One region of the Nocardia jiangsuensis genome, then DNA from elsewhere that is predicted to be linked to it. Evidence: riboswitches for the same ligand, from Rfam matches in the RefSeq annotation. Region 1 holds a riboswitch; each other region holds the start of a gene.
What was found. A riboswitch is a leader RNA that binds a small molecule or an ion and turns the genes downstream of it on or off. The one in region 1 is predicted to bind cobalamin.

Region 1 (7,252 bases):
CGCCCCGGCGACCAGCCCGAGCCCGATCGCCAGCGGCACCAGCAGCACCGCGGTCACCAGCGCCAGCGTCGCGCTGTTCGCCAACCGGCCGAGCAGCACATCGGCCACCGGCCGCCCGGAGAGCAGCGAGGTGCCGAGGTCGCCGTGCGCGAACCGCACCACCCAGTCGGCGAACCGGACCGGCGCGGGCCGGTCCAGCCCGAGCTCGGCGCGCAGCGCCGCCAGCTGCTCCCGGCTCGGCTCGGCCCCGCCCTGGCGCGCCAGGAGCACCGTCGCCGCATCCGAATCCAGCGCCTCGAACAGCACGAACACCAGCACCGCCACCACCGCGAGCACGACGGCGGCGGTGCCGAGCCTGCGCAGCGCCCACCGGGTGAGCGCCCAGCTCACCCGGCGAGCCAGGTGGTGGCGTAGTTGGCCCAGTCGTCGGTGCCGGGCACCCCGTCGCGCATGCCGCCGACCTTCGCGCGCGCCGCGTCCGGGCGCTTGGCGAAGCTGTGCAGGATGAGCCCGCCCTCGTTCCAGAGCTCCTCCTGCAGCTCGGCGTAGAGCGCGGTGCGGCGGGCCGGGTCCATGGCGGCGCGGGCCTCGGCGAACCCGGCGTCCCAGCCGGGGCGGCGCCAGCCGGTGCCGTTGCTGGGCGAGGTGCTGGTGGCGGTCTGGCCGTAGAAGTAGTCCAGGCTGTAGTTCCACCAGCCGAGCTGGGTGAGCGGCCGCTTACCGCTGATCTGCGAGAAGTAGGTGTCGGCGGGGGCGGATTCGAGCCGGATGGTGATGCCCGCCTTCGCGGCGTGCTCGGCGAAGAGCGTGGCGGCCTCCACCTGGCCGGGCAGCCCGTCCGCCGTCGGCAGCGTGACCGTCAGGTTCTCCCTGCCCGCCTCGCGCAGCAGCGCGCGCGCCCGCTCCGGGTCGTAGGCGCGCTGCGGCAGCCGGTCGTTGTAGAAGGGGGCGCCCTTGCCGTAGATGTCGTTGCCGACCTCGCCGTAGCCGTAGTACAGCGCGTCGGTCATGGCCTGCCGGTCCACCGCGAGCCGCATGGCCTGGCGCACCCGGACGTCGTCGAAGGGTGCCATGTCCACCCGCATCTGGAAGGCGCCCATGAGCCCGGCGGGCGGCACGATCACGCGCGCGTCGGGGTCACCGGCCAGGGTACGGGCCTGCAGGTAGCTCATCTCGTGCACCACCTCGGCCGCGCCGGAGAGGAAGGCGTTCATCCTGGCCTCGGTCTCCGCGATCTGGATGATCTCGACCTCGTCCAGCAGGGCGGGGCCGTCCCAGTGCAGGTCGTTGCGGCGCAGCAGCGTCCGGTCGCCCGGCGCCCAGTTCGCCAGCGCGAACGGGCCGGTGCCGACCGGGAGGGTGCGCGCGTCGAAGGTGGTGCTGCCCGCCTTGATCACGTAGCAGTACCAGCCGGCCAGCACCGAGCCGAAATCGGCGAGCGGATACTTCATCTGCACCACCACCGCGTGCTCGCCGTCGGCGCGGGTGCGGGCCAGGTCGATCATCGACAGATCGCCCGACGACGGCTTGGCCGGGTCGAGCATGCGCTCGAAGCTGAACAGCACGTCGCGCGAGGTCAGCGGCGAGCCGTCGCTGAACCGCACGCCCCGGCGCAGCCGGATCCGCCACGAGCTGCCGTCCGCGTTCGGCTCCAGCGCCTCGGCCAGCCGGTAGCGCAGCGTGAGGTCGTTGTTGTAGGCGACCAGCTTGTCCCAGACGTTCTTCGCCACCGCGCCGCCCGCGGAGCTGCCCGCCTCGTACGGGTCGAGCACGTCGGCGGTGGCCGAGCGGCCGGCGATCGCGGTGCGCAGCCGCCCGCCCGGCCGCGGCGGGCCGTCGGCCACCGGCGGCGCGCCGCCGCTGCCGCAGCCGGTCAGCAGCGCGGCGCCGCCGAGCGTCAGCCCGGCCGTGCCGATCAGGAATCCGCGCCTGCCGATGCGGGCGCGCGGTGTGGAGTTGTGCATGACCATCCTCGTGGGTGTGTTCCCGGTACCGCGGACGCAGGTGTCCTGGCTCCCGGATCGACGCTCCCCACCGGCCTTCCGACCCGGGTAGGTCGTGGCCACGAAATCGGCGGATCACTCCTCGGTGACAGTTGCGGGACAGCCCCGGATTCGCACCGGTGTTCCCTGCCTTCCGTCGCGGAACGTTACCGGGGCGAACCGGTGAACGGGGCGCGCTGGATAACAGAGCGAGTGCTCTGTTATGGTGTGGTCATGCCGCGCCCCCGCCTGCACGATCTCGACGCGCTGATGGACGTCGCCGAGCGCATGGCCGTGGAATCGGGCCCCGCCGCGGTCACCGTGCGCGCCCTGTCGCAGGCCGCCGGGGTCTCGAACGGCGCGATCTACCACGCCTTCGGCTCCCGGCCCGCGCTGCTCGGCCGGGTGTGGCTGCGTGCGGCGCGAGGCTTCCTCGCGCTGCAGCGGCAGGCCGTGCGCAGCGCGCAGGGCGGCGCGGTGGAGGCGGTCGTCGCGGCCGCCGACACGCCCGCGGAATTCCTCGTGCGACAGCCGGTCTCGGCGCGTTTCCTGCTCGCCGTCGCCCGGGAGGAGCTGCTCGGCTCCGGCGACATCCCGGACGACCTCGCCGCGGAACTCCGCCACCTCGACCGGGTCCTGACCGAGCTGTTCGTCACCCTGTCCCACGACGTCTTCGCCCGCGACGACCGCGAAGCCGTCGCGGTCATCCGCGACTGCGTGGTCGAACTGCCCACCGCGCTGCTCCTGCGCGGCAATCGTGCACCCGCCCCGCCGGTCCGCGAACGCCTCGCCGCCGCGGTCCGCGCGGTCCTCGCCCTGACTCCGCCCCCACCGACGTGAAGGAACCACCGTGACCGCGACCCTGCGCTACGAGGGCGGCATCGCCGTCCTCACCCTCGGCACCGACGAGAACCGCTTCTCCCCGGACTGGCTCGACACCGTCGCCGCCCACCTCGACGCCGTCGAGCGCGCTGCCGTCGGCCTGATCACCATCGGCACCGGCAAGTTCTACTCCAACGGCCTCGACCTGGAGTGGCTGCTGGCCAACGGCGAGCACGCGCAGGAGTACCTCGCCCGCGTCCAGGAACTCTTCGCCCGCATCCTGACCTTCCCGATGCCGACCGTCGCCGCGGTCAACGGCCACAGCTTCGGCGCGGGCGCCATGCTCGGCCTGGCGCACGACTACCGCCTCATGCGCGCCGACCGCGGCTACTACTGCTTCCCCGAGGTCGACATCGACATCACCTTCACCCCGGGCATGGCCGCGCTCATCCAGGCCAAGCTCACCCCGCAGGCGGCGCTCACCGCCATGACGACCGGCCACCGCTTCGGTGCGGGCGACGCCCTCGCGGCCGGGCTCGTCGACGGCACCGCCGCCGAACCCGAGCTGCTCACCGCGGCGCTCGCCCGGCTCGCGCCGCTCACCGGCAAGAATCCCGCGACCGTTGCCGGGATCAAGGCCGCCATGTTCGGCAGCGTCACCGCCGCGCTGCGCTGAGTACGGTGGGCGCATGGAGATACGCGCCGTCCTGCCCGGCGACCGGGCCGAACTGCTCACGCTGAGCAGCCGCGCCGGGGCGGGCTCGCCGACCGAATCCATCTGGGGGCACGCCGAATCCGAGGCAGCGGTGTATCTCACCCCGTACTTCGAGCTGGAGCCGGAGTCGCTGTTCGTCGCGGTGTCCGGCGGGGAACTGGCCGGGTACCTGGCCGGCTGCGTCGACACCGCCGCGTTCCCGAGCGAGGAGGAGCGCATGCGCCGGGCGATGAGCGACCACCGGCTGTTTTTCAAGCGCAGGCCACTGGCGTTCTTCGCCCGCGCCGGCATCGATGCCATGCGCCCCGGGCCGACCGCGGGGGAGCTGGACGACCCGCGCTACCCCGCGCACCTGCATATCAACCTCGTCCCCGAGGCGCGCGGGACCGGCGCCGCGGACGCACTCATGGCGCGCTGGTTCCTGCGGCTCGAGCAGGCGGGCGCGCCGGGCTGTTTCCTGCAGACCCTGGTCGAGAACACCAGGGCCGGAAAGTTCTTCGAGCGCTCGGGTTTCACCGATCACGGCCCGACGCCGCTCGTCCCCGGCCTGCGTTACCGGGGGGCGCGGGTGCATCAGCGCACGATGGTCCGCGCGTCGCGCTGATCGCGACGGCGGCGCAGGCGGCGGACGACGAACCAGCCGCAGGCGAGCACGGCGGCGGCGATCACCCCGTACTGGAAGACGGCGGTGTACGGCTCGACCCGATGCCAGTTCGCCCCGAGCGCGTACCCGGCCAGCACGAAGGCCGTGTTCCAGATCAGGCTGCCCGCGGCGGTGAGCACGCTGAAGTACAGGAAGTTCATCCGCTCGACTCCGGCGGGGATGGAGATGAAGCTGCGGAACATCGGGATCATCCGGCCGAAGAACACCGCCTTGCCGCCGTGTCTGCCGAACCAGGCCGCCGAGCGGTCGACATCGTCGGGGTCGAGCAGCGGGATGCGGCCAGCGATGCGGCGCAGCCGCTCGTGCCCGAGCCCGGCGCCGAGGCCGTAGAGCAGCCAGGCGCCGAGCAGCGAGCCGATCGTGGTCCAGACGATCGCCGACACCAGCGAGAAATCGCCGAGCCGGGCGGCGAAACCGGCCAGCGGCAGGATGACCTCGCTGGGTAGCGGCGGGAAGAGGTTCTCCAGGAAGACGGCGAGCCCGGCTCCCGGGCCGCCGAGCCGTTCCATCAGGTCGACGGCCCAGCCTGCGAGGCCGTCGGGCGGTGCGGATTCGATGGCGGGGCTCCTTCCGTCGCGGGCGGCGGGTGAACCGCCCATTTCGGGCATTCCCCGTCGGCGCGCCGGGACACCTCCGCCGGAATCAGCGCCGCAGCGCGGCGGTGAGCAGCTCGACGGTCTGGATGCGGCCGGTGCTCTCGTCGAGCGGCTCGGATTCGAACTGGCCGGCGGCGGCGGAGATCATGATCTCGTCCACGCCGTGCTCGGCGGCGAAGGCGCGCAGCCGCTTCGCCACGTCGTCGGGCTCGCCGATGAACCAGTTCCGCGCCTGGTGGTCGATGATCCGCCGCTCGGCCTCGTCGGAGGGGTTCGCGCGTACCTCGTCGACGGTCTCGGCGGCGCGCAGCGGCTTGTTCGAGCGCATGCGGGCCATCATGCGCAGGTGCGGAAGGGCGCGCTCGAAGGCCTCCTCGTGGGTCGGGGCGACGACGGCGTTCGCGGTGAGGAAGCTCTTCGGCTCCGGATGCTCGGCGGAGGGGCGGTACTGCGTGCGGTAGAGCGACATGGCGTGGTCCAGGTGGTCGCCGGCGAAGTGGTTCGCGAAGACGTAGGGCAGGCCGAGCTGGGCGGCCAGCCGCGCCGAGTAGTCGCTGGAGCCGAGCAGCCACACCTCGGGCGTGCTGGTCGCGACCGGAGTGGCCCTCACGGTGTACTCGCCGCCGGAGGCGAAGCGCAGGTTCGCGCCGTCGGGGTGCGAGAGCGCGATGATGTCCTTGATGTTGTCCGGGAAGCGGTCGACGTCGCTGGTCGCGCCGGACTGGCGCAGCAGCTGGGTGATCACCTGGTCGCTGCCGGGCGCGCGGCCGATGCCGAGGTCGATGCGGCCGGGCGCGAGCGCCGCCAGCGTGGAGAACTGCTCGGCCACGATGAGCGGGGAGTGGTTGGGCAGCATGACCCCGCCGGAGCCGAGCCGGACGCGCTCGGTGCGGCTCGCGGCGGCGGCGATGAGCACCGGCGGCGAGCTGGAGGCGATGGCGGGCATGTTGTGGTGCTCGGCGAACCAGTAGCGGTGCACGCCGAGCTCGTCGGCGCGCCGGACCAGCTGCATGGACGCCGCGACGGCCTGCGCGCTGGTCTGGCCGGTGCGCAGCGGGACGAGGTCGAGCAGGGAGAGGGTGAGTGCCATGGTCGTACCAATCCTTCGGACGGCGGGCGTCGCCGGTGGGTGGTCAGCCGCCGGTGGGGCGGCCGAGTGCGTCGATGGTGCGCCGGAGGTGCTCGAGCTCGTCGGCGGTGTGCGGGCAGACCTCGTCGATCTTGCCGGTGACGGCGCGGACCTCGGCCTCGAGCGCGAGCCCGCGCTCGGTGAGGTCGACCAGGACGCGGCGCTCGTCACCCGGATCCCGCCTTCGGGTCACCAGCCCGGCCGTCTCCAGACGCTTGACCAGGGGAGTGATGGTGCCGGTGTCCATCTCCAGGCAGGCGCCGAGCGCGCCGACGGTCCGGGGGGCGCCGTCGATGAGCGCGAGCACGACCAGGTACTGCGGGAAGGTCAGCCCCAGCGGTTCGAGGATGGGCTTGTGGTGGCGGATCATGCGGTTCGCCGCCCCGTAGAGCGCGAACGACAGCTGCCTGCCCAGCTCGCCGGTTCGTTCTCCAGCGCGTGATTCCATAGTGCACTAGATACTAGCGCGCTGGAGCAGGTGTCGCCACCGGGCCTCGATGCAGGGCTGTCCGGGGCCGCCTCCGGGATCTACTATAGGTTGTAGTAGTCGATTAGGGGGTTCTCGAATGGAAGTCATCACGGTCGAGCGCGTGATCGATGCGCCCGTCGAGCAGGTGTTCGACTGGCTCGCCGACGCGGGCAACTACCCGCGGTCGCCGGTCGTCCTGCGGGCGCGGCTCGTGCGGCCGGGCGTGGGCGCGCCGTACGGGGAAGGGGCCGTGCGGGTACTCGTCTGGGTGATCGGCTGGTTCCGCGAGCGGGTCACCGCCTACCGGCCGCCGCACGAGTTCGAGTACCTGGTCGAGCGGAGTTTTCCGCCCGCCCGGCACGAGGGCGGAAAGCTCACGTTCACCGCGGTGCCCGGTGGGACGGCAGTGGTGTGGACCACCACCGCCGAGATTCGGGTGCCGTTCGGCGCGGGGGTGCTCACGCGGGTGGTGGCGAAGCCGGTGATCGCGTTCGTCTTCGGCCGCGTGCTGGCCGCTGCGGATCGTGCCCTTCGCACCTGATGTGGTCTGCCGTGAACGGGCTCAGCAGGCTCCCGAACTGCGGCGCCGTGCCTCCGTCAGGTACCCCTCGAGCACCGCGCGCGTGGCCTCCGCGCGGTGGGGGTCGCCTGCGGCGAGCGCGGCGCGGTGGGCTGCTTCCCAACGCAGCACGCCTGCGGTGACCCTCGGATCCGGCTGTTCGGTCAACGGGACTGCCCGGGTGGTAGACATGCCTGCTATGTTCGCGGGTCGAGTCAACTTCGGGCAAGCATCGAAAGGGTAAATATGAAACGTTTCACTCCGGTGTCGCCCTTTCGGCGAGCTCGCGTGGCTCACCCGCCCAGGTGTTCGTGCT
Region 2 (7,252 bases), on a different contig from region 1:
CGCAGCTGCGCCAGATTGGTCCGCACGCCGTGGATGCGCGTGCTCGTCAGCGCGGTCTCCAGCGCGTCGAACGCCTCGGCGCGGGTCGGGGCGTGGGTGATCAGCTTGGACAGCATGGGGTCGTAGTGCGGGCTGACCTCGGTGCCGGTCTCGACCCAGCTGTCGACCCGGATATCGGCGGGGAAGCGCGCCTCGGTGATCAGCCCGGCGCTGGGCCGGTAGTCGTGCGCCGGATCCTCGGCGTAGACGCGCGCCTCGACCGCCCAGCCGCGCAGCGGCGGGCCCGCGTCCGGCACGGCGTCGAGCACGGTCGCGTCGCCACCGGCCAGCCGCAGCATCCAGGCGACCAGGTCGACGCCGGTGACGGCCTCGGTGACCGGGTGCTCCACCTGCAGCCTGGTGTTCATCTCCAGGAACGACGCCGCACCGCGCTCGGTGTCGTAGACGAATTCGACGGTGCCGGCCGAGCGGTAGCCGACCGAGCCCGCCAGGGCGCGTGAGGTCGCCAGCAGCTCCTCGGTGAGCGCTGCGGGCAGGCCGGGGGCTGGCGCCTCCTCGATCACCTTCTGGTTGCGCCTTTGCAGCGAGCAGTCGCGGGTGCCGAGGCTGATCACCCGGCCCTGACCGTCCCCGAAGACCTGCACCTCGATATGGCGCGCCCGCGCCACGAACCGCTCCAGGAAGACCCCCGCCGAGGAGAAGTTCGCCACCGCCAGCCGCTGCACCCGGTCGAAAGCGGCGCGCACCGCGTCGGCGTCGAAGCACGCCTGCATGCCGATACCGCCGCCGCCACCGACCGCCTTGACCATCACCGGGTAGCCGATCCGGTCGGCCTCGGCGACCGCGTGCGCGGCCGACTCCAGGATGCCGCTGCCCGCCACCAGCGGGACGCCGACGGCGCGCGCGGCCTCGCGGGCGGTGTGCTTGTCGCCGAAGACCCGCAGCTGCTCCGGCGTCGGCCCGACGAAGACCAGCCCCGCATCGGCCACCGCAGTCGCGAAATCCGCGTTCTCGGAGAGGAATCCGTACCCGGGATGGATCGCGCCCGCGCCGGTGGCGAGCGCGGCCTCGATCACCGCGTCGGCGCGCAGATACGACTCCGCGGCAGGGCCGGGGCCGAGCCGGACCGCGGCATCGGCCATCCGCACGTGCGCGGCCCCGAGGTCGGCGTCGGAATGGACCGCCACCGACTTCAGGCCGAGGTCGCGGGCGCTGCGGATGATCCGCACCGCGATCTCGCCGCGATTGGCGATCAGTACGGTGTCGAAACTCGAGGTCACCGGTTACTCCTGTTCGCTTGCCATGGACATGGCGACGACGGCGCGGGTGACGCGGTCGAGGACGACATCGAGCGACTCGCCGATGTGCCGGTGCAGCAGTCCGTGCGCCTGCGTGAGCTCACCGGCGAGCACGGCGTCGAGGATCGCCAGGTGCTCGGCGATGGTCACCTCGATCCGGTTGTTGACCATGAAGTCGAACATCCGGACGTGCCGGATCCGCGCGTTCACCGCGGTCAGCGCGCGCACCAGTTCACCGTTGCCCGCGGCGGTGAGCAGGGCGACGTGGAACTCCTCGTCGACCACCACGAAGCCGGGCTGCTGCTCGGGCGGGTCGGCCCGCAGCACCCGCCAGCGCTCCCGCTCCGCCAGCAGGGCGTCGCGGTCGTGCACCACGGCGGGGTTGGTGATGGCGCGCTGGATGCCGGAGAGTTCCAGCGTGAGCCGCAGCTCGTAGAGGTCGCGAACCACCGGAATGCTCGGCCGCACCGGCGCGAAGCCGACCTCCTCGCGGCGCAGCAGACCATCGGCGCAGAGCATGGCCAGCGCCTCCCTGGCCGGGGTGCGCGAGATGCCGAAGCGCGCGGAGACCTTCGGCTCGGTCAGCCGCTGCTCGAAGCCGATGCGGCCGTTCATGAGGTCGTCGCGCAGCGCCGCGTAGACGGTGTCGCGGAGTGAGCCGGGCGGGGTGGACGTGCGGGTGCGCACCGGTGTCGCCATGGCTGTATACGCTAGGAATCCGCGGTTTCCGCGAGATCACCGCGCGTAACCGCCGGGTAAGCGAATTCCGGACCCCGGCGACCTTGCCGCGGGGCGCGGAGTCCGACCTGTGCAGATGGTTCGTTTCGCGGCCGCAGGACGTCGTAGCCCGCCGGGCGACATCGTGCGGCGGGCGAGAGGGAACCCGGTGGGAATTCGGGACTGTCCCGCAGACCTGCCCGCGGTGCCGGACACGCCGTGTCCGGCGGCCGTCGCCTCCCGGACGGGCGCTACGCCGACCTGCCCGACGCTACCCGGTCGACACCTGCGCACACCCGGCCGGGTGACGTCCGGTCGGTCAGCTGATCTGGGTTCCGGACCAGCCGAAGCTGAAGCTGTGGCCCTTGGCAGTGCAGAGCAGCGCGCCCCTGCCGCCGCCGATGCAGCTGGCGCCGCCGTTGCTCAGGGTGCCGTCGATGGGCGGGCTGCCCGCGCGCCCGTGCGGGCCGAAGAGCCCGAAGGTCGGGTGAGCGGGCAGGAAGGGAAGGTCGATGGCGAGGTCGTAGACGGTGAAGCCGAAGAGGTTCGTGCCGCCCGGGATATCGCAGCCGACATCCCCGTTGGCTCGGATCGCGCAGTTGGACCCGCCGTAACTGAAATACACGGTGCTGTCGCCCGGTTGCGCGGCGGCGGCCTGCATCCCCGGCACGGCGAGGGCGGCGGCGAGGAGCGTTCGAAGCCTCGTGGAACGACCATAACTGCTGCGAACATCAATGTTCACTGATCTGTGGACCGTGAGTGTCGTGCGCGGGCACCCGTTCCCCGGTGATCCGCTATATTCGTCGGTGCAGCTGGTTCGCCGGCGGCGGAGTCGAAGGAGCCCCTGACCCGCCCGCCTGCGTCGAAGCCCGGAGAGCGATTCCCCGGGTGAGAGGGAACCCGGTGGAAATCCGGGACTGTCCCGCAGCGGTGAGTGGGAACGACAGCCGTCACCCGCACTGGGCACCCGCCTGGGAAGCGACGGTCGGTAGGACCAGCCCCGGGCCCCCGGGGCCGACCCGATCTCGGGTCGACGCCCACGAGTCCGAAGACCTGCCCGTTGTACCGGGGACGCCGTCCCCGGTGGTCGTCGCCTCGTGGATCGGGCGCTACGCCGAGTGGACCCGGGCACGGGAACAATGCTCACGGGCTCCACCTGCGTGCGCTTCGAATGGGCGGCGGTCCTGGCTGCTGCTGATGGAGCTCATCGATGTCGAACACCACCTTTACCGCGACCGTGCTGGGGTTCCCGCGCGTCGGCCCCAACCGGGAACTCAAGCGCGCCACGGAGTCCTACTGGGCGGGTCGCACCAACGCCCAGGCCCTGCACGCCGTCGCGAAGGAGCTGCGCACCGCGCAGCTGACGGCGGCCCTCGACGCCGGGCTCGATTCGGTGCCGGTGGGCACCTTCTCCTACTACGACCAGGTGCTCGACACCGCCGTCCTGCTCGGCGCGCTGCCGCAGCGGGTATCCGGGATCGCCGACGAGCTGGACCGGTACTTCGCCGCCGCCCGCGGCAATGCCGAGGTCGCCCCGCTCGAGATGACCAAGTGGTTCGACACGAACTACCACTACCTGGTGCCCGAACTCGCCGCGGACACCGCCTTCGCGCTGCACCCGGAGAAGCCGCTGGCCGAGTTGCAGGAGGCGCTGGCGCTCGGCGTGCCCGCTCGGCCGGTGGTCGTCGGGCCGGTCACCTTCCTGAAGCTGGCCAAGTCGGTGGACGGCAGCGACCTGCTCGACCGGCTGCCCGACCTGATCCCGCTGTACGAGCGGCTGCTCGGGCTGCTCGCCGAGGCCGGGGCGGAGTGGGTCCAGCTGGACGAGCCCTCGCTGGTCACCGATCTCACCGAGGCCGAGCTGGCGGCGGTGCGCGGCACCTACCGGCGGCTCTCGGAGGTCACGGTGCGTCCGGCGATCCTGGTGGCCGCCTACTTCGGCCGCCTCGGCGTGGCGCTGCCCGCGCTGGCGGAGACCGGGATCGATGGCATCGCCGTCGACCTGGTCGCGGGCGGGGACGCGGATGTCGCCGCGGCCCGGTCGATCACCGACAAGCTGATCGTCGCCGGCGTGATCGACGGCCACAACATCTGGCGGGCCGACCCCGACCACGCGCTGCCGCGGCTGACCGAGCTGCGCGACGCCGGGGTGGCCGTCGCCGTCTCCAGCTCGTGCTCGCTGCTGCACGTCCCCTACGGCCTGGCCCCGGAGACCGACCTGGACCAGCGGCTGCGCGGCTGGCTCGCCTTCGGCGACGAGAAGCTCGCCGAGATCCGGGTGCTCGCCACCGCGCTCACCGAGGGCGAGAGCGCGGTCGCCGACCAGCTCGAGATCGCGCGCACCGCGGTGGCCGACCGCGGGGCCGACCCGCGCCTGCGCGTGGACTCGGTGCGCGAGCGCCTCGACGACCTGGACGCGGCCGCGACCCGTCGCGCCCCCGCCGACGAGCGCCGCGTCCTGCAGCAGGAGCGGCTGAACCTGCCGCTGCTGCCGACCACCACCATCGGCTCCTACCCGCAGACCGGCCGGATCCGGGTGGCCCGCGCCGAATTCCGCCGCGGCGAGATCGACCGGGCCGAGTACGACACCCGCATGCGCGCCGAGATCGCCGAGGTCATCGCGCTGCAGGAGGAGATCGGGCTGGACGTGCTCGTGCACGGCGAGCCGGAGCGCAACGACATGGTGCAGTACTTCGCCGAGCAGCTCGACGGCTTCGCCGCGACGGTCAACGGCTGGGTGCAGTCCTACGGCACCCGCTGCGTGCGCCCGCCGATCGTCTACGGCGACGTGGCGCGCCCGGCGGTGATGACCGTCGAGTGGATCACCTACGCCCAGTCGCTGACCGCCAAGCCGGTCAAGGGCATGCTGACCGGCCCGGTCACCATCCTGGCCTGGTCGTTCATCCGCGACGACCAGCCGCTCGCCGACACCGCGCGGCAGATCGCACTGGCCATCCGGGACGAGACGGTGGATCTGGAGGCGGCGGGCATCGGTGTCGTCCAGGTGGACGAGCCCGCGCTGCGCGAACTGCTGCCGCTGCGCCGGGCCGACCAGGCCGCCTACCTGGACTGGGCGGTCGAGGCGTTCCGGCTCGCCACCGCCGGCGTCGCCGACGCCACCCAGATCCACACCCACCTCTGCTACTCGGAGTTCGGCGAGGTCATCGGGGCGATCCACGGCCTGGACGCCGACGTCACCTCGATCGAGGCGGCGCGCTCGCACATGGAGGTGCTCGACGACCTCAATGCGATCGGCTTCGACCTCGGCGTCGGCCCTGGTGTCTACGACATCCACTCGCCGCGGGTTCCCGGCGCGGAGGAGGTACGGAAGTCGCTGGAGCTGGCGCTGAAAGCCGTTCCGGCCGAACGGCTGTGGGTCAACCCGGACTGCGGGCTCAAGACCCGCAGCACCGCCGAGGTGACCGCCTCGCTGCGCAACCTCGTCGCGGCGGCGCAGGCGCTGCGCTGACCCGCCCCGGGGCGGCTCCTTGCCGCCCCGGGGTGTCCCTTCCAGCCCCGAGGCCACTATGCGTAACCTCCCGCGGGCGGCACGATGACCGTCCGAACCACGCCCGCCGCCCGCTCGGTCGTGGCGAACCTGCGTACCGACGCCACCGCCCCCGTCCCGTTCTCCGTGGAGTTCAACCCGCCGCGCGACGCCGAAGGCGAAACCCGGCTGTGGCGCGCCGTCCGGCAATTCGAGCGCCTGCACCCGGCTTTCGTCTCGATGACCTACGGCGCGGGCGGCTCCACCAAGGACCGCACCGCCCGTATCACCGGGCAGCTGGCCCAGCAGACCACGCTGCTCCCGGTGGCGCACCTGACCGCCGTCGGGCACAGCCGCGCCGAGCTGCGCGCGCTGGTCGGCACCTACGCCGACAGCGGCATCCGCGACATCCTCGTCCTGCGCGGCGACCCGCCGGGCGACCCGCTCGGCGACTGGCACCGGCACCCCGCCGGGGTCACGTACGCCGAGGAGTTGGTCCGCATGGTCCGCGACCTCGGCGACTTCGACGTCGGGGTGGCCTCCTTCCCGCAGGGCCACCACCGCTCACCGGACCTGGAGACCGACACGGCGTATCCGGCCGCGAAACTCAGGGCCGGAGCGGAGTACTCGATCACCCAGATGTTCTTCGGCGTCGAGCACTACCTGCGGCTGCGCGACCGGCTCGCCGCGCACGACCCGGTCGAGGGCGCGAAACCGATCATCCCCGAGCTCATGCCGATCACCTCGCTGCGCACCGTGCGCCGCGCGGTGGAGCTGTGCGGGCGCGACCTGCCCGCGCCGGTCCTGGACCGGCTGCACGGGGCCGCGGGCGACGGCCCGGAGGAGAACCGTGCCGCCGTGCGCGCGGCAGGCATCGAGATCGCCACCGAGCTGGCGCAGCGGCTCATCGACGAGGGTGCGCCGTGCCTGCACTTCGTCACCCTCAACTTCGCCAAGGCCACGACCGAGGTGCTCGCCAACTTCGGCTACCGGGCGACCGCCGGGCCGTAATCTGCCCGCACCCGATCGGTCCAGCCGGCCGGTCCGGAGATCACCGGCACTCCGTGAAGTGCGCCGTACCGCCGATCTGCGCGGCCGGTTCGGCTACGAGCTCTGAGCTCGGGGGATCCGGTCTGCGACGAGGCCGAAGGCGGCGGCGAGCGGGGCCGCGGCGGCGAGGTCGCCGGTGATGCCGAGCGCGCCCGTCTCGATGGCGGTGCCGAGTGCGAGCGTGCCGTTGGCGAGCTCGGTGAGGACGGCGATGTCGGCGGCGAGCACCGCGCGCGGCGATTCGGCGGGCAGTGCGCGGAACTCGATCCGCTCCTGGGTGATCGTGAAGCGGAAAGCCGCTCCGCTCGTGCGGAGTTCGTAGACGCCGTCGGCCCCCGGCGCCGATCGGAACCTGGCCTCCATGGCAAGGGCGACCAGCTCGGGATCGAGGTGCTGCGTCGGCTCGGGGGCGCCCAGCCTGGGCAGGCCCCAGCGGGAGAGCGAGTGGAAGACCGGGCGCAGCGCCTCACCGTCGGGGGTCAGCTGGTAGACGGTCGACGCAGCGGGGGGCGGCAGGGTGGTCCTGGTGATGACGCCCGCGGCGTCGAGTTCCTTCAGGCGCTGGCTGAGCAGGCCGGTTCCGATGCCGGGGAGGCCGTCGATCAGGTCGGTGTAGCGCTTGGGGCCGAGCAGCAGGTTGCGCAGGATGAGCATCGACCAGCGCTCGCCGAGCAGGTCGAGAGCGTGGGCGATGCCGCAG
Region 3 (7,252 bases), on a different contig from region 1:
GGCGGTCGAGTCCGGCACCCGCGGCGAGACCGGCACCCCGTCCACCTCGCTGGTGCTCGACCAGTTCGGCCGCAACCTGACCCAGGCCGCCCTGGAGGGCAAGCTGGATCCGGTGATCGGCCGGGCCAAGGAGATCGAGCGGGTCATGCAGGTGCTGAGCCGCCGCACCAAGAACAACCCGGTGCTGATCGGCGAGCCCGGCGTCGGCAAGACCGCCGTCGTCGAGGGGCTGGCCCAGGCCATCGTCAACGGCGAGGTGCCGGAGACGCTCAAGGACAAGCAGCTGTACACCCTCGACCTGGGCTCCCTGGTCGCGGGCAGCCGCTACCGCGGTGATTTCGAGGAGCGCCTGAAGAAGGTGCTCAAGGAGATCAACACCCGCGGCGACATCATCCTCTTCATCGACGAGCTGCACACCCTGGTCGGGGCGGGCGCGGCCGAGGGCGCCATCGACGCGGCCTCGATCCTCAAGCCCAAGCTGGCCCGCGGTGAGCTGCAGACCATCGGCGCCACCACCCTCGACGAGTACCGCAAGTACATCGAGAAGGACGCCGCCCTGGAGCGCCGGTTCCAGCCGGTCCAGGTGGGCGAGCCGACCGTCGAGCACACCATCAACATCCTCAAGGGGCTGCGCGACCGGTACGAGGCGCACCACCGCGTCTCCATCACCGACGGCGCGCTCGTCGCGGCCGCCACCCTGGCCGACCGGTACATCAACGACCGGTTCCTCCCGGACAAGGCGATCGACCTGATCGACGAGGCGGGCGCGCGGATGCGCATCCGCCGGATGACCGCGCCGCCGGATCTCCGCGAGTTCGACGACAAGATCGCCGACGCCCGCAGGGAGAAGGAGTCCGCGATCGACGCGCAGGACTTCGAGAAGGCCGCGCGGCTGCGCGACAAGGAGAAGCAGCTCGTCGCCAAGCGCGCCGAGCGGGAGAAGCAGTGGCGCTCCGGTGACCTGGACGTCGTCGCCGAGGTGGACGACGAGCAGATCGCCGAGGTGCTGGCGAACTGGACCGGCATCCCGGTCTTCAAGCTCACCGAGGAGGAGACCACCCGGCTGCTCCGCATGGAGGACGAGCTGCACAAGCGGATCATCGGCCAGGAGGACGCGGTCAAGGCGGTCTCCAAGGCGATCCGCCGCACCCGTGCCGGGCTGAAGGATCCCAAGCGCCCCTCGGGCTCGTTCATCTTCGCCGGCCCGTCCGGTGTCGGTAAGACCGAGCTCTCCAAGGCGCTGGCGAACTTCCTCTTCGGCGACGACGACGCGCTCATCCAGATCGACATGGGCGAGTTCCACGACCGCTTCACCGCCTCGCGGCTCTTCGGTGCCCCTCCCGGGTACGTCGGCTACGAGGAGGGCGGGCAGCTCACCGAGAAGGTGCGCCGCAAGCCGTTCTCGGTGGTGCTGTTCGACGAGATCGAGAAGGCGCACCAGGAGATCTACAACACGCTCCTGCAGGTGCTCGAGGACGGCCGCCTGACCGATGGCCAGGGCCGCACGGTCGACTTCAAGAACACCGTGCTGATCTTCACCTCGAACCTCGGCACCTCGGACATCTCCAAGGCGGTCGGGCTCGGCTTCGCGCAGTCGAACGCCGCCGGCTCGAACTACGAGCGGATGAAGCTCAAGGTCAACGACGAGCTGAAGAAGCACTTCCGCCCGGAGTTCCTGAACCGCATCGACGACGTGATCGTCTTCCACCAGCTCACCAGCGAGCAGATCGTCATGATGGTGGACCTGATGATCAACCGGGTCGCGACCCAGCTGCGGAACAAGGACATGGAGATCGAGCTCGCCCCACAGGCCAAGAGCCTGCTGGCCAAGCGCGGGTTCGACCCGGTGCTCGGTGCCCGTCCGCTGCGCCGCACGATCCAGCGCGAGATCGAGGACCAGCTGTCCGAGAAGATCCTCTTCGGGGAGCTCGGTGCGGGGCAGACGGTCGTCGTCGACGTCGAGGGCTGGGATGGTGAGGGGTCCGGTGAGGATGCCAAGTTCACCTTCTCCACGAAGGCGAAGTTGACCAAACCGGTCGTCGCGGAGTCGGAAGCCGTGCTCGCCGCCGCCGGTGAGGGTTCTTCCGTCGATCTCTCCGGCGAGTAGTCGTCAGCTCGGGAAGGCCCGCTCCCCTCCGGGGGAGCGGGCCTTCCCCGTTGTGCGGGGGTTCGGGGGCGGAGCCCCCGAGTGATCAGTTCTCTTCTTTTTCCGGGCCGGGAACGGCGGCGAGGCGGGCCTGGGCGGGGAGGCGCGCCGCCACCCGGAACCCACCACTCGGGCGCGGCCCCGCGGTGAGCGCACCGCCCAGTTCGTGCGCCCGCTCCCGCATACCGATGATCCCGTCCCCGCCGCGCGGCCCGGGGACCCGCGGCGGCGGAGCGGCGGGCCGGGTGTTGTCGACGGTGATGTCGACCGAATCGGCGGCATACCGAAGCGTCACCGTCGCCTCTGCCCCCGGCGCGTGCCGCTGCACGTTGCGCAGCGACTCCACGACGATCCCGGCCCCGACCGCATCGATCGCCGCGGGCAGTGGCGCAGCGGTGCCGATCACCCGGTACGTCACGGCGACCCCGGACGAGCGAGCCCGCTGCATGATCCCGTCCAGATCATCGAGGCTCGGCGCATCCGGCTTGGGCGCAGGCCTCGGCGCCGCGGGAACCTCGGCGGGCTCCGCCCGCCGAGCCTCCTTCTGCGGCCGAGCCAGGAATCCGGCCGTCCGCCCGAGCAGCCCCTCGTCCCGCACGGGACGATCGTCACCCGCCTCCGGCTCCTCCGCCCGCACCCCGGTCCGGCGCAGACTGCTCAGCAGCTCCTGCGCGTCCTCGAGCGCGGCCCTGCTCGCCGTCTTCACCGCCGCGAGCGCCACCACCACCTGCTGCGGCTTGCGCTCGGCCAGCTCCAGCGCGAGCCCGGACTGCTTGTTGATGGCGGAGAGGCTGTGCACGACCACCCCGTGCAGCTCCTCGGCGAGCGCGAGCCGCTCGGCAGCGCTCTCCCGCTCGCGCAGCGCGATGCCCTCCCACGGCTCGGCCTCCTCCAGCCGCTGCGCGTAGCGCACCAGCTCGGCGCGCTGGCGGAGCAGCTCGGCGGTGCCCGCCAGCGCGACCGCCCAGCCGAGCGCGCCGAGCGCCTGCCAGCCGTGGGTCTCCCGGCCGAGCAGCGCGGGCAGCGGCCAGACCATGCACAGGTAGGCCACCGGTATCGCCGGGTAGGTGTAGCGCGGCGGCGCTACGGCGGCCGCGGCGAGGAAGGCGGCGGCGGGCGCGGCGAGCGCCGGGAGATAGTGCTGCCCGAGCAACGGGTAGGCGATCGCCACCGCGAACACCACGTACAGCACCGGCAGCGGGTGGTATCGGCGCAGTACCAGCGCGACCGGACCGGCGATGAGCAGCGCGGTTCCGAGCGCGTCCAGCGGGTCGGTGGCGACCTCTCGCAGGTCGAGCGCGAAGCCGATGGCGAGCTGCAGCACCGCGACCCCGCCCGCGAGCCCCCAATCCCACACCACCGAACCGCGATTCGTCTCACCTGGCGCTCTCACCCCGCCAGACTATGCGCCGCGGCCGCACGGCGCGGCAGGAGTACACACCCCCGCCGCGTACTCCGGGCACACCGCCGGTGACCACGGGTATGGTCTCGGGATGGTCGATCAGTCGATTCGTCTTCCGGATCTGTCCGCCCGGCCGCACGAGCTCGCGGTGGAGCGGGTCATGTCCGCCTCGGCCGGCCTGCTCTTCGCGGCGTGGACCAGGGGCTTCGATCTGTGGCTGGCAGAACCTGATTCGCTGCTGCTGTCCGGTGCGGTGAATACCCCGTTCTTCTTCGAGACCGAGAACGGCGGCGTCCGGCACCCGCACTACGGCCGGTTCCTGCGGCTGGAGAACGAGCGGCTGGTGGAGCTGACCTGGGTGAGCGCGGATACCCGCGGCGCCGAGACCGTGGTCTCGGTGCAGTTCGTCCGGCAGCCGCGCGGCATCCGGCTGCGGCTGCGGCACTCCGGCTTCGCCGATCCGGGCGCAAGGGACGCGCACCGGGATGCGTGGCCCGCCGTGCTGGAGCAGCTGGACAAGCGGCTGAGCGCGGTCGGGTAGTACCGCGCCGCCGGGGCGAGTAGGTTCGTCGCGAACCCCCGCACTCCCTCCCGAAAGGATCGTGATGCCAACTCGTAGCGCGCGCACCGCGTGGACCGGCGGCCTGCAGGACGGCTCCGGCCAGGTCGAACTGGCCAGCTCGGGCGTCGGCAAGTACGACGTGTCGTTCCCGAAGCGCTCGGCCGACGACGCCGGCGGCGCCACCAGCCCCGAGGAGCTCATCGCCGCCGCGCACTCCTCCTGCTACGCCATGGCGCTCTCCGCACAGGTCGCCGCCGCCGGCGGCACCCCGGAGAGCCTCGACGTCACCGCCGACGTCACGCTCGGCCCCGACCCGGACGGCGGCTTCCGGATCAGCCGGATCGCGCTGACCGTGCGCGGCAGGGCGGCGGGCATCGACGCCGACCAGTTCGCCACCGCGGCCGCCGAGGCCAAGGCGGGCTGCCCGGTGAGCAAGGCGCTGGCCGGCGTCTCCGACATCACGCTGGACGCGACCTTCGAGTCCTGACCGGTACGGCGGCGCCGCCGGCTCGGGCGAACCAGCGCCGCGCGGCCGGGGTGTACATGGCAGCCACCGCGACCAGCACCGCGAGCACGTGCACCGCGCGCACCGCGGCGAGCAGCAGCCCGTGCGGTCCGAGCGCGGCGAAGGGGTCGGTGAGCGAGTCCGCGGAGAGCAGCCTGGCCGCGGGCTCCACGACCAGCGATGCCAGCCCGGCGACGCCGATGCCGACGGTGAGCAGCCCCCGCGCCCAGCGGTCACCGTGCACCATGCGCAGCACCACCGCGAGAACCAGCAGGTAGAGAGCGCCTCGCCAGAGCAGCGGGGCGGCGCCGGTCTCATCGATCCGGGCCAGCCCCTCCAGGACCCCCGCGGCGAGCGCGGTGAGGAATCCGGCGCAAGCCACCCGGACCGGGCGCGGCGCCGCCGGACCGGTGGCGGGGATGGAAAGCGAACGGGCAGTGTCGGCCATGACGCCGACACTGCCCGCTCCGACGCGGACCGCGGATCACGCCGCGGTAGCGACCTCTTCCCGTACCGGGGTACGGGGTCCGGCCGCGAACTCGGTGAGCGCCGCGAACAGCAGCCCGAGCGCAACCCACAGCGTGCCGGAGACCGCGAGCGACGAGACCCGGAACTCCCACAGCAGGCTCGCCGGGAAATCCGCCCCGACCTCGTCGACGCCGGGGAGCAGCACGTAGCCGAGGGTCACGACGACGACGAAGGCCGCGACCCCGCCGATCAGCCGCACGGAGTGCAGCTGATCGGCCAGCAACCGGTAGCCGTAGGCCGCCGCGGCGACCGCGACCAACCCGAGCAGCACGGCAGCCACCCAGAGCCAGGTGCGGTCGTCGATGGTCTCCGGATCGCCGACCGCGGGCGGATTCGCCGGGTACTTGAAGAACGGAACGAGCACGACGGCGAGCCAGCCGGCCAGTGCGACCGCGAGGCCGAAGAGCGGCCCGCCGCCGAACCGCCGCAGCAGGTACACCGCCGCGCCGACGATCACGCCGAACGCCGCACCGGCGAGGCCGAGCGCGAGGAACTGCCCGAACTTCTGCCCGTCCCGGCTGACCAGCGCCTCGTCCTCGTCGTGCGAGTGCCCGGCCGGTTCGCCGGTGTGCGGATGGGCCGCCGCGGCCGCCTCCTCGATCGCGATGGCCGCGTCGACCTTCGGCTCACCGACGAAGTAGCCGACGGTGGCCGCGAGCAACCCCGCGATCACCCCCGCGAGCAGCCCCCGCAGCAGCAGGGTCCGCAGGGGTTCGGTCAGTGGCACGGAAGCCCCAGCAGGTGCCGTCCGTCGTGCATCAGCTCGTGCAGGTACATCCCGGAGCGGGAGACGGCACCCTGGTCGAAGCCGACCAGGTAGAGCGTGAGCAGGGCGAGCAGGACGACGCCGACCGTGACCAGGATGGTGGCGAGTGATTCCGATACCCGGGATGCGGGCGAGTGCGCGATGGCCATGCGAGTCCTCCTGGGGTGTACGCGACCCCGTCGTTTCGACGCGACGGTGCCGGTGTCTGGCTCTGAACAGTGGCGCGACCGCTCCGGAGTCTCACCGGATTACCGCAACACCCTCGCTGCTTCCCCGGAAACTGTGACATCGCAAAACCCCCCTCGTCAACAGCGTGACGAGGGGTGATCGCAACCGGGGTCAGCCCTGCGGCTTGCCTGCCACGTCGAGCACGACCTCGAACTCCAGCAGCGACGCGCCGGTCGCCACCGGCTTGCGCGCCTCGCCCGCGTGCGCCTCCCGCGCCGGGCCGTCCCGCCAAGCGGCGAACGACTCCTCGGACTCCCACTGCGTCACCACGAAGTACCGGTTCTCCCCGGCCGTGGGGCGGAGCAGCTGGAAGCCGAGGAACCCGGGGGAGTTCTCCACCGCGTGTGCCCGGTGCGCGAAGCGCTTCTCCAGCTCGGCGCCCGCGCCCTCGGGAATCTCGATCGCATTGATCTTCACAACAGCCATGGTTCCAACGTAGCGGCTCGCGCCGCCTACGCTCGGTGCCCATGCTCTACGACGAAGGCGGCACGGGGGTGCCCATCCTGTTGCTGCACGGGCTGATGGGCAGCGCGCGAACCTGGAGCGATCAGCTCGGGTGGCTGCGCGAGTTCGGCCACGTGTACACCTTCGACGCCGCGGGGCACGGGCGTCCGGCCCCCGCCGAGCTCGGCACCGAGGCCTTCGTCGCCGATCTGGCCGCGGCCACCGCGGCGATCGCGGACCCCATGGTGCTGGTCGGGCACTCGATGGGGGCGCTGCACGGGTGGGTCTTCGCGGCCGCCCACCCGGAGCGGGTGCGGGCGCTGGTCGTGGAGGACATCGCGCCGGATTTCCGCGGGCGCACCGCGGCCGGGTGGGCGGCCATGATCGACGGCTGGCCGCAGCCCTTCCCGGACGAGGCGGCGGTGCTGAGCTATTTCGGCGATGTCGCCGGGCGGTATTTCCTGCGCGCATTCCGGCGGGACGGCGACGGATATCGGCTGCACGGGGCCGTGTCGACATTCCGGGATATCTCCGAGGAGTGGGGCGGCCGCGATTTCTGGGCGCAGTGGGAGGCGCTGCGAATTCCGGCCCTGCTGATCGAGGGCGAATTCACCATCACGCCCGCCGGACAGATGCGGCGCATGGCCGAGCGGGCAGGCACCCGCTACGTG

Region 2: another riboswitch for cobalamin. It lies ahead of metE (5-methyltetrahydropteroyltriglutamate--homocysteine S-methyltransferase); the one in region 1 lies ahead of ACFO0B_RS24275 (ABC transporter substrate-binding protein).
Region 3: another riboswitch for cobalamin. It lies ahead of ACFO0B_RS19515 (CbtB domain-containing protein); the one in region 1 lies ahead of ACFO0B_RS24275 (ABC transporter substrate-binding protein).

The regions. Positions count from the first base shown of each region.
Region 1 covers NZ_JBHSAX010000019.1:278,571-285,822, forward strand. Annotated here, with positions in the region: gene ACFO0B_RS24270 (ABC transporter permease) at 1-390, opposite strand, end outside; gene ACFO0B_RS24275 (ABC transporter substrate-binding protein) at 387-1,964, opposite strand; cobalamin riboswitch at 1,983-2,167, opposite strand; gene ACFO0B_RS24280 (TetR/AcrR family transcriptional regulator) at 2,217-2,822, shown strand; gene ACFO0B_RS24285 (enoyl-CoA hydratase-related protein) at 2,833-3,480, shown strand; gene ACFO0B_RS24290 (GNAT family N-acetyltransferase) at 3,494-4,123, shown strand; gene ACFO0B_RS24295 (DedA family protein) at 4,093-4,782, opposite strand; gene ACFO0B_RS24300 (LLM class flavin-dependent oxidoreductase) at 4,826-5,869, opposite strand; gene ACFO0B_RS24305 (MarR family winged helix-turn-helix transcriptional regulator) at 5,913-6,356, opposite strand; gene ACFO0B_RS24310 (SRPBCC family protein) at 6,475-6,918, shown strand; gene speG (spermidine N1-acetyltransferase) at 7,230-7,252, opposite strand, start outside.
Region 2 covers NZ_JBHSAX010000022.1:274,020-281,271, forward strand. Annotated here, with positions in the region: gene uca (urea carboxylase) at 1-1,280, opposite strand, end outside; gene ACFO0B_RS27405 (GntR family transcriptional regulator) at 1,284-1,997, opposite strand; gene ACFO0B_RS27410 (hypothetical protein) at 2,335-2,676, opposite strand; cobalamin riboswitch at 2,885-3,090, shown strand; gene metE (5-methyltetrahydropteroyltriglutamate--homocysteine S-methyltransferase) at 3,226-5,484, shown strand; gene ACFO0B_RS27420 (methylenetetrahydrofolate reductase) at 5,569-6,513, shown strand; gene ACFO0B_RS27425 (winged helix-turn-helix transcriptional regulator) at 6,607-7,252, opposite strand, start outside.
Region 3 covers NZ_JBHSAX010000017.1:27,198-34,449, forward strand. Annotated here, with positions in the region: gene ACFO0B_RS19485 (ATP-dependent Clp protease ATP-binding subunit) at 1-2,107, shown strand, start outside; gene ACFO0B_RS19490 (sensor histidine kinase) at 2,193-3,539, opposite strand; gene ACFO0B_RS19495 (SRPBCC family protein) at 3,640-4,089, shown strand; gene ACFO0B_RS19500 (OsmC family peroxiredoxin) at 4,154-4,597, shown strand; gene ACFO0B_RS19505 (hypothetical protein) at 4,569-5,063, opposite strand; gene ACFO0B_RS19510 (CbtA family protein) at 5,100-5,870, opposite strand; gene ACFO0B_RS19515 (CbtB domain-containing protein) at 5,861-6,058, opposite strand; cobalamin riboswitch at 6,089-6,215, opposite strand; gene mhuD (mycobilin-forming heme oxygenase MhuD) at 6,249-6,563, opposite strand; gene ACFO0B_RS19525 (alpha/beta fold hydrolase) at 6,605-7,252, shown strand, end outside.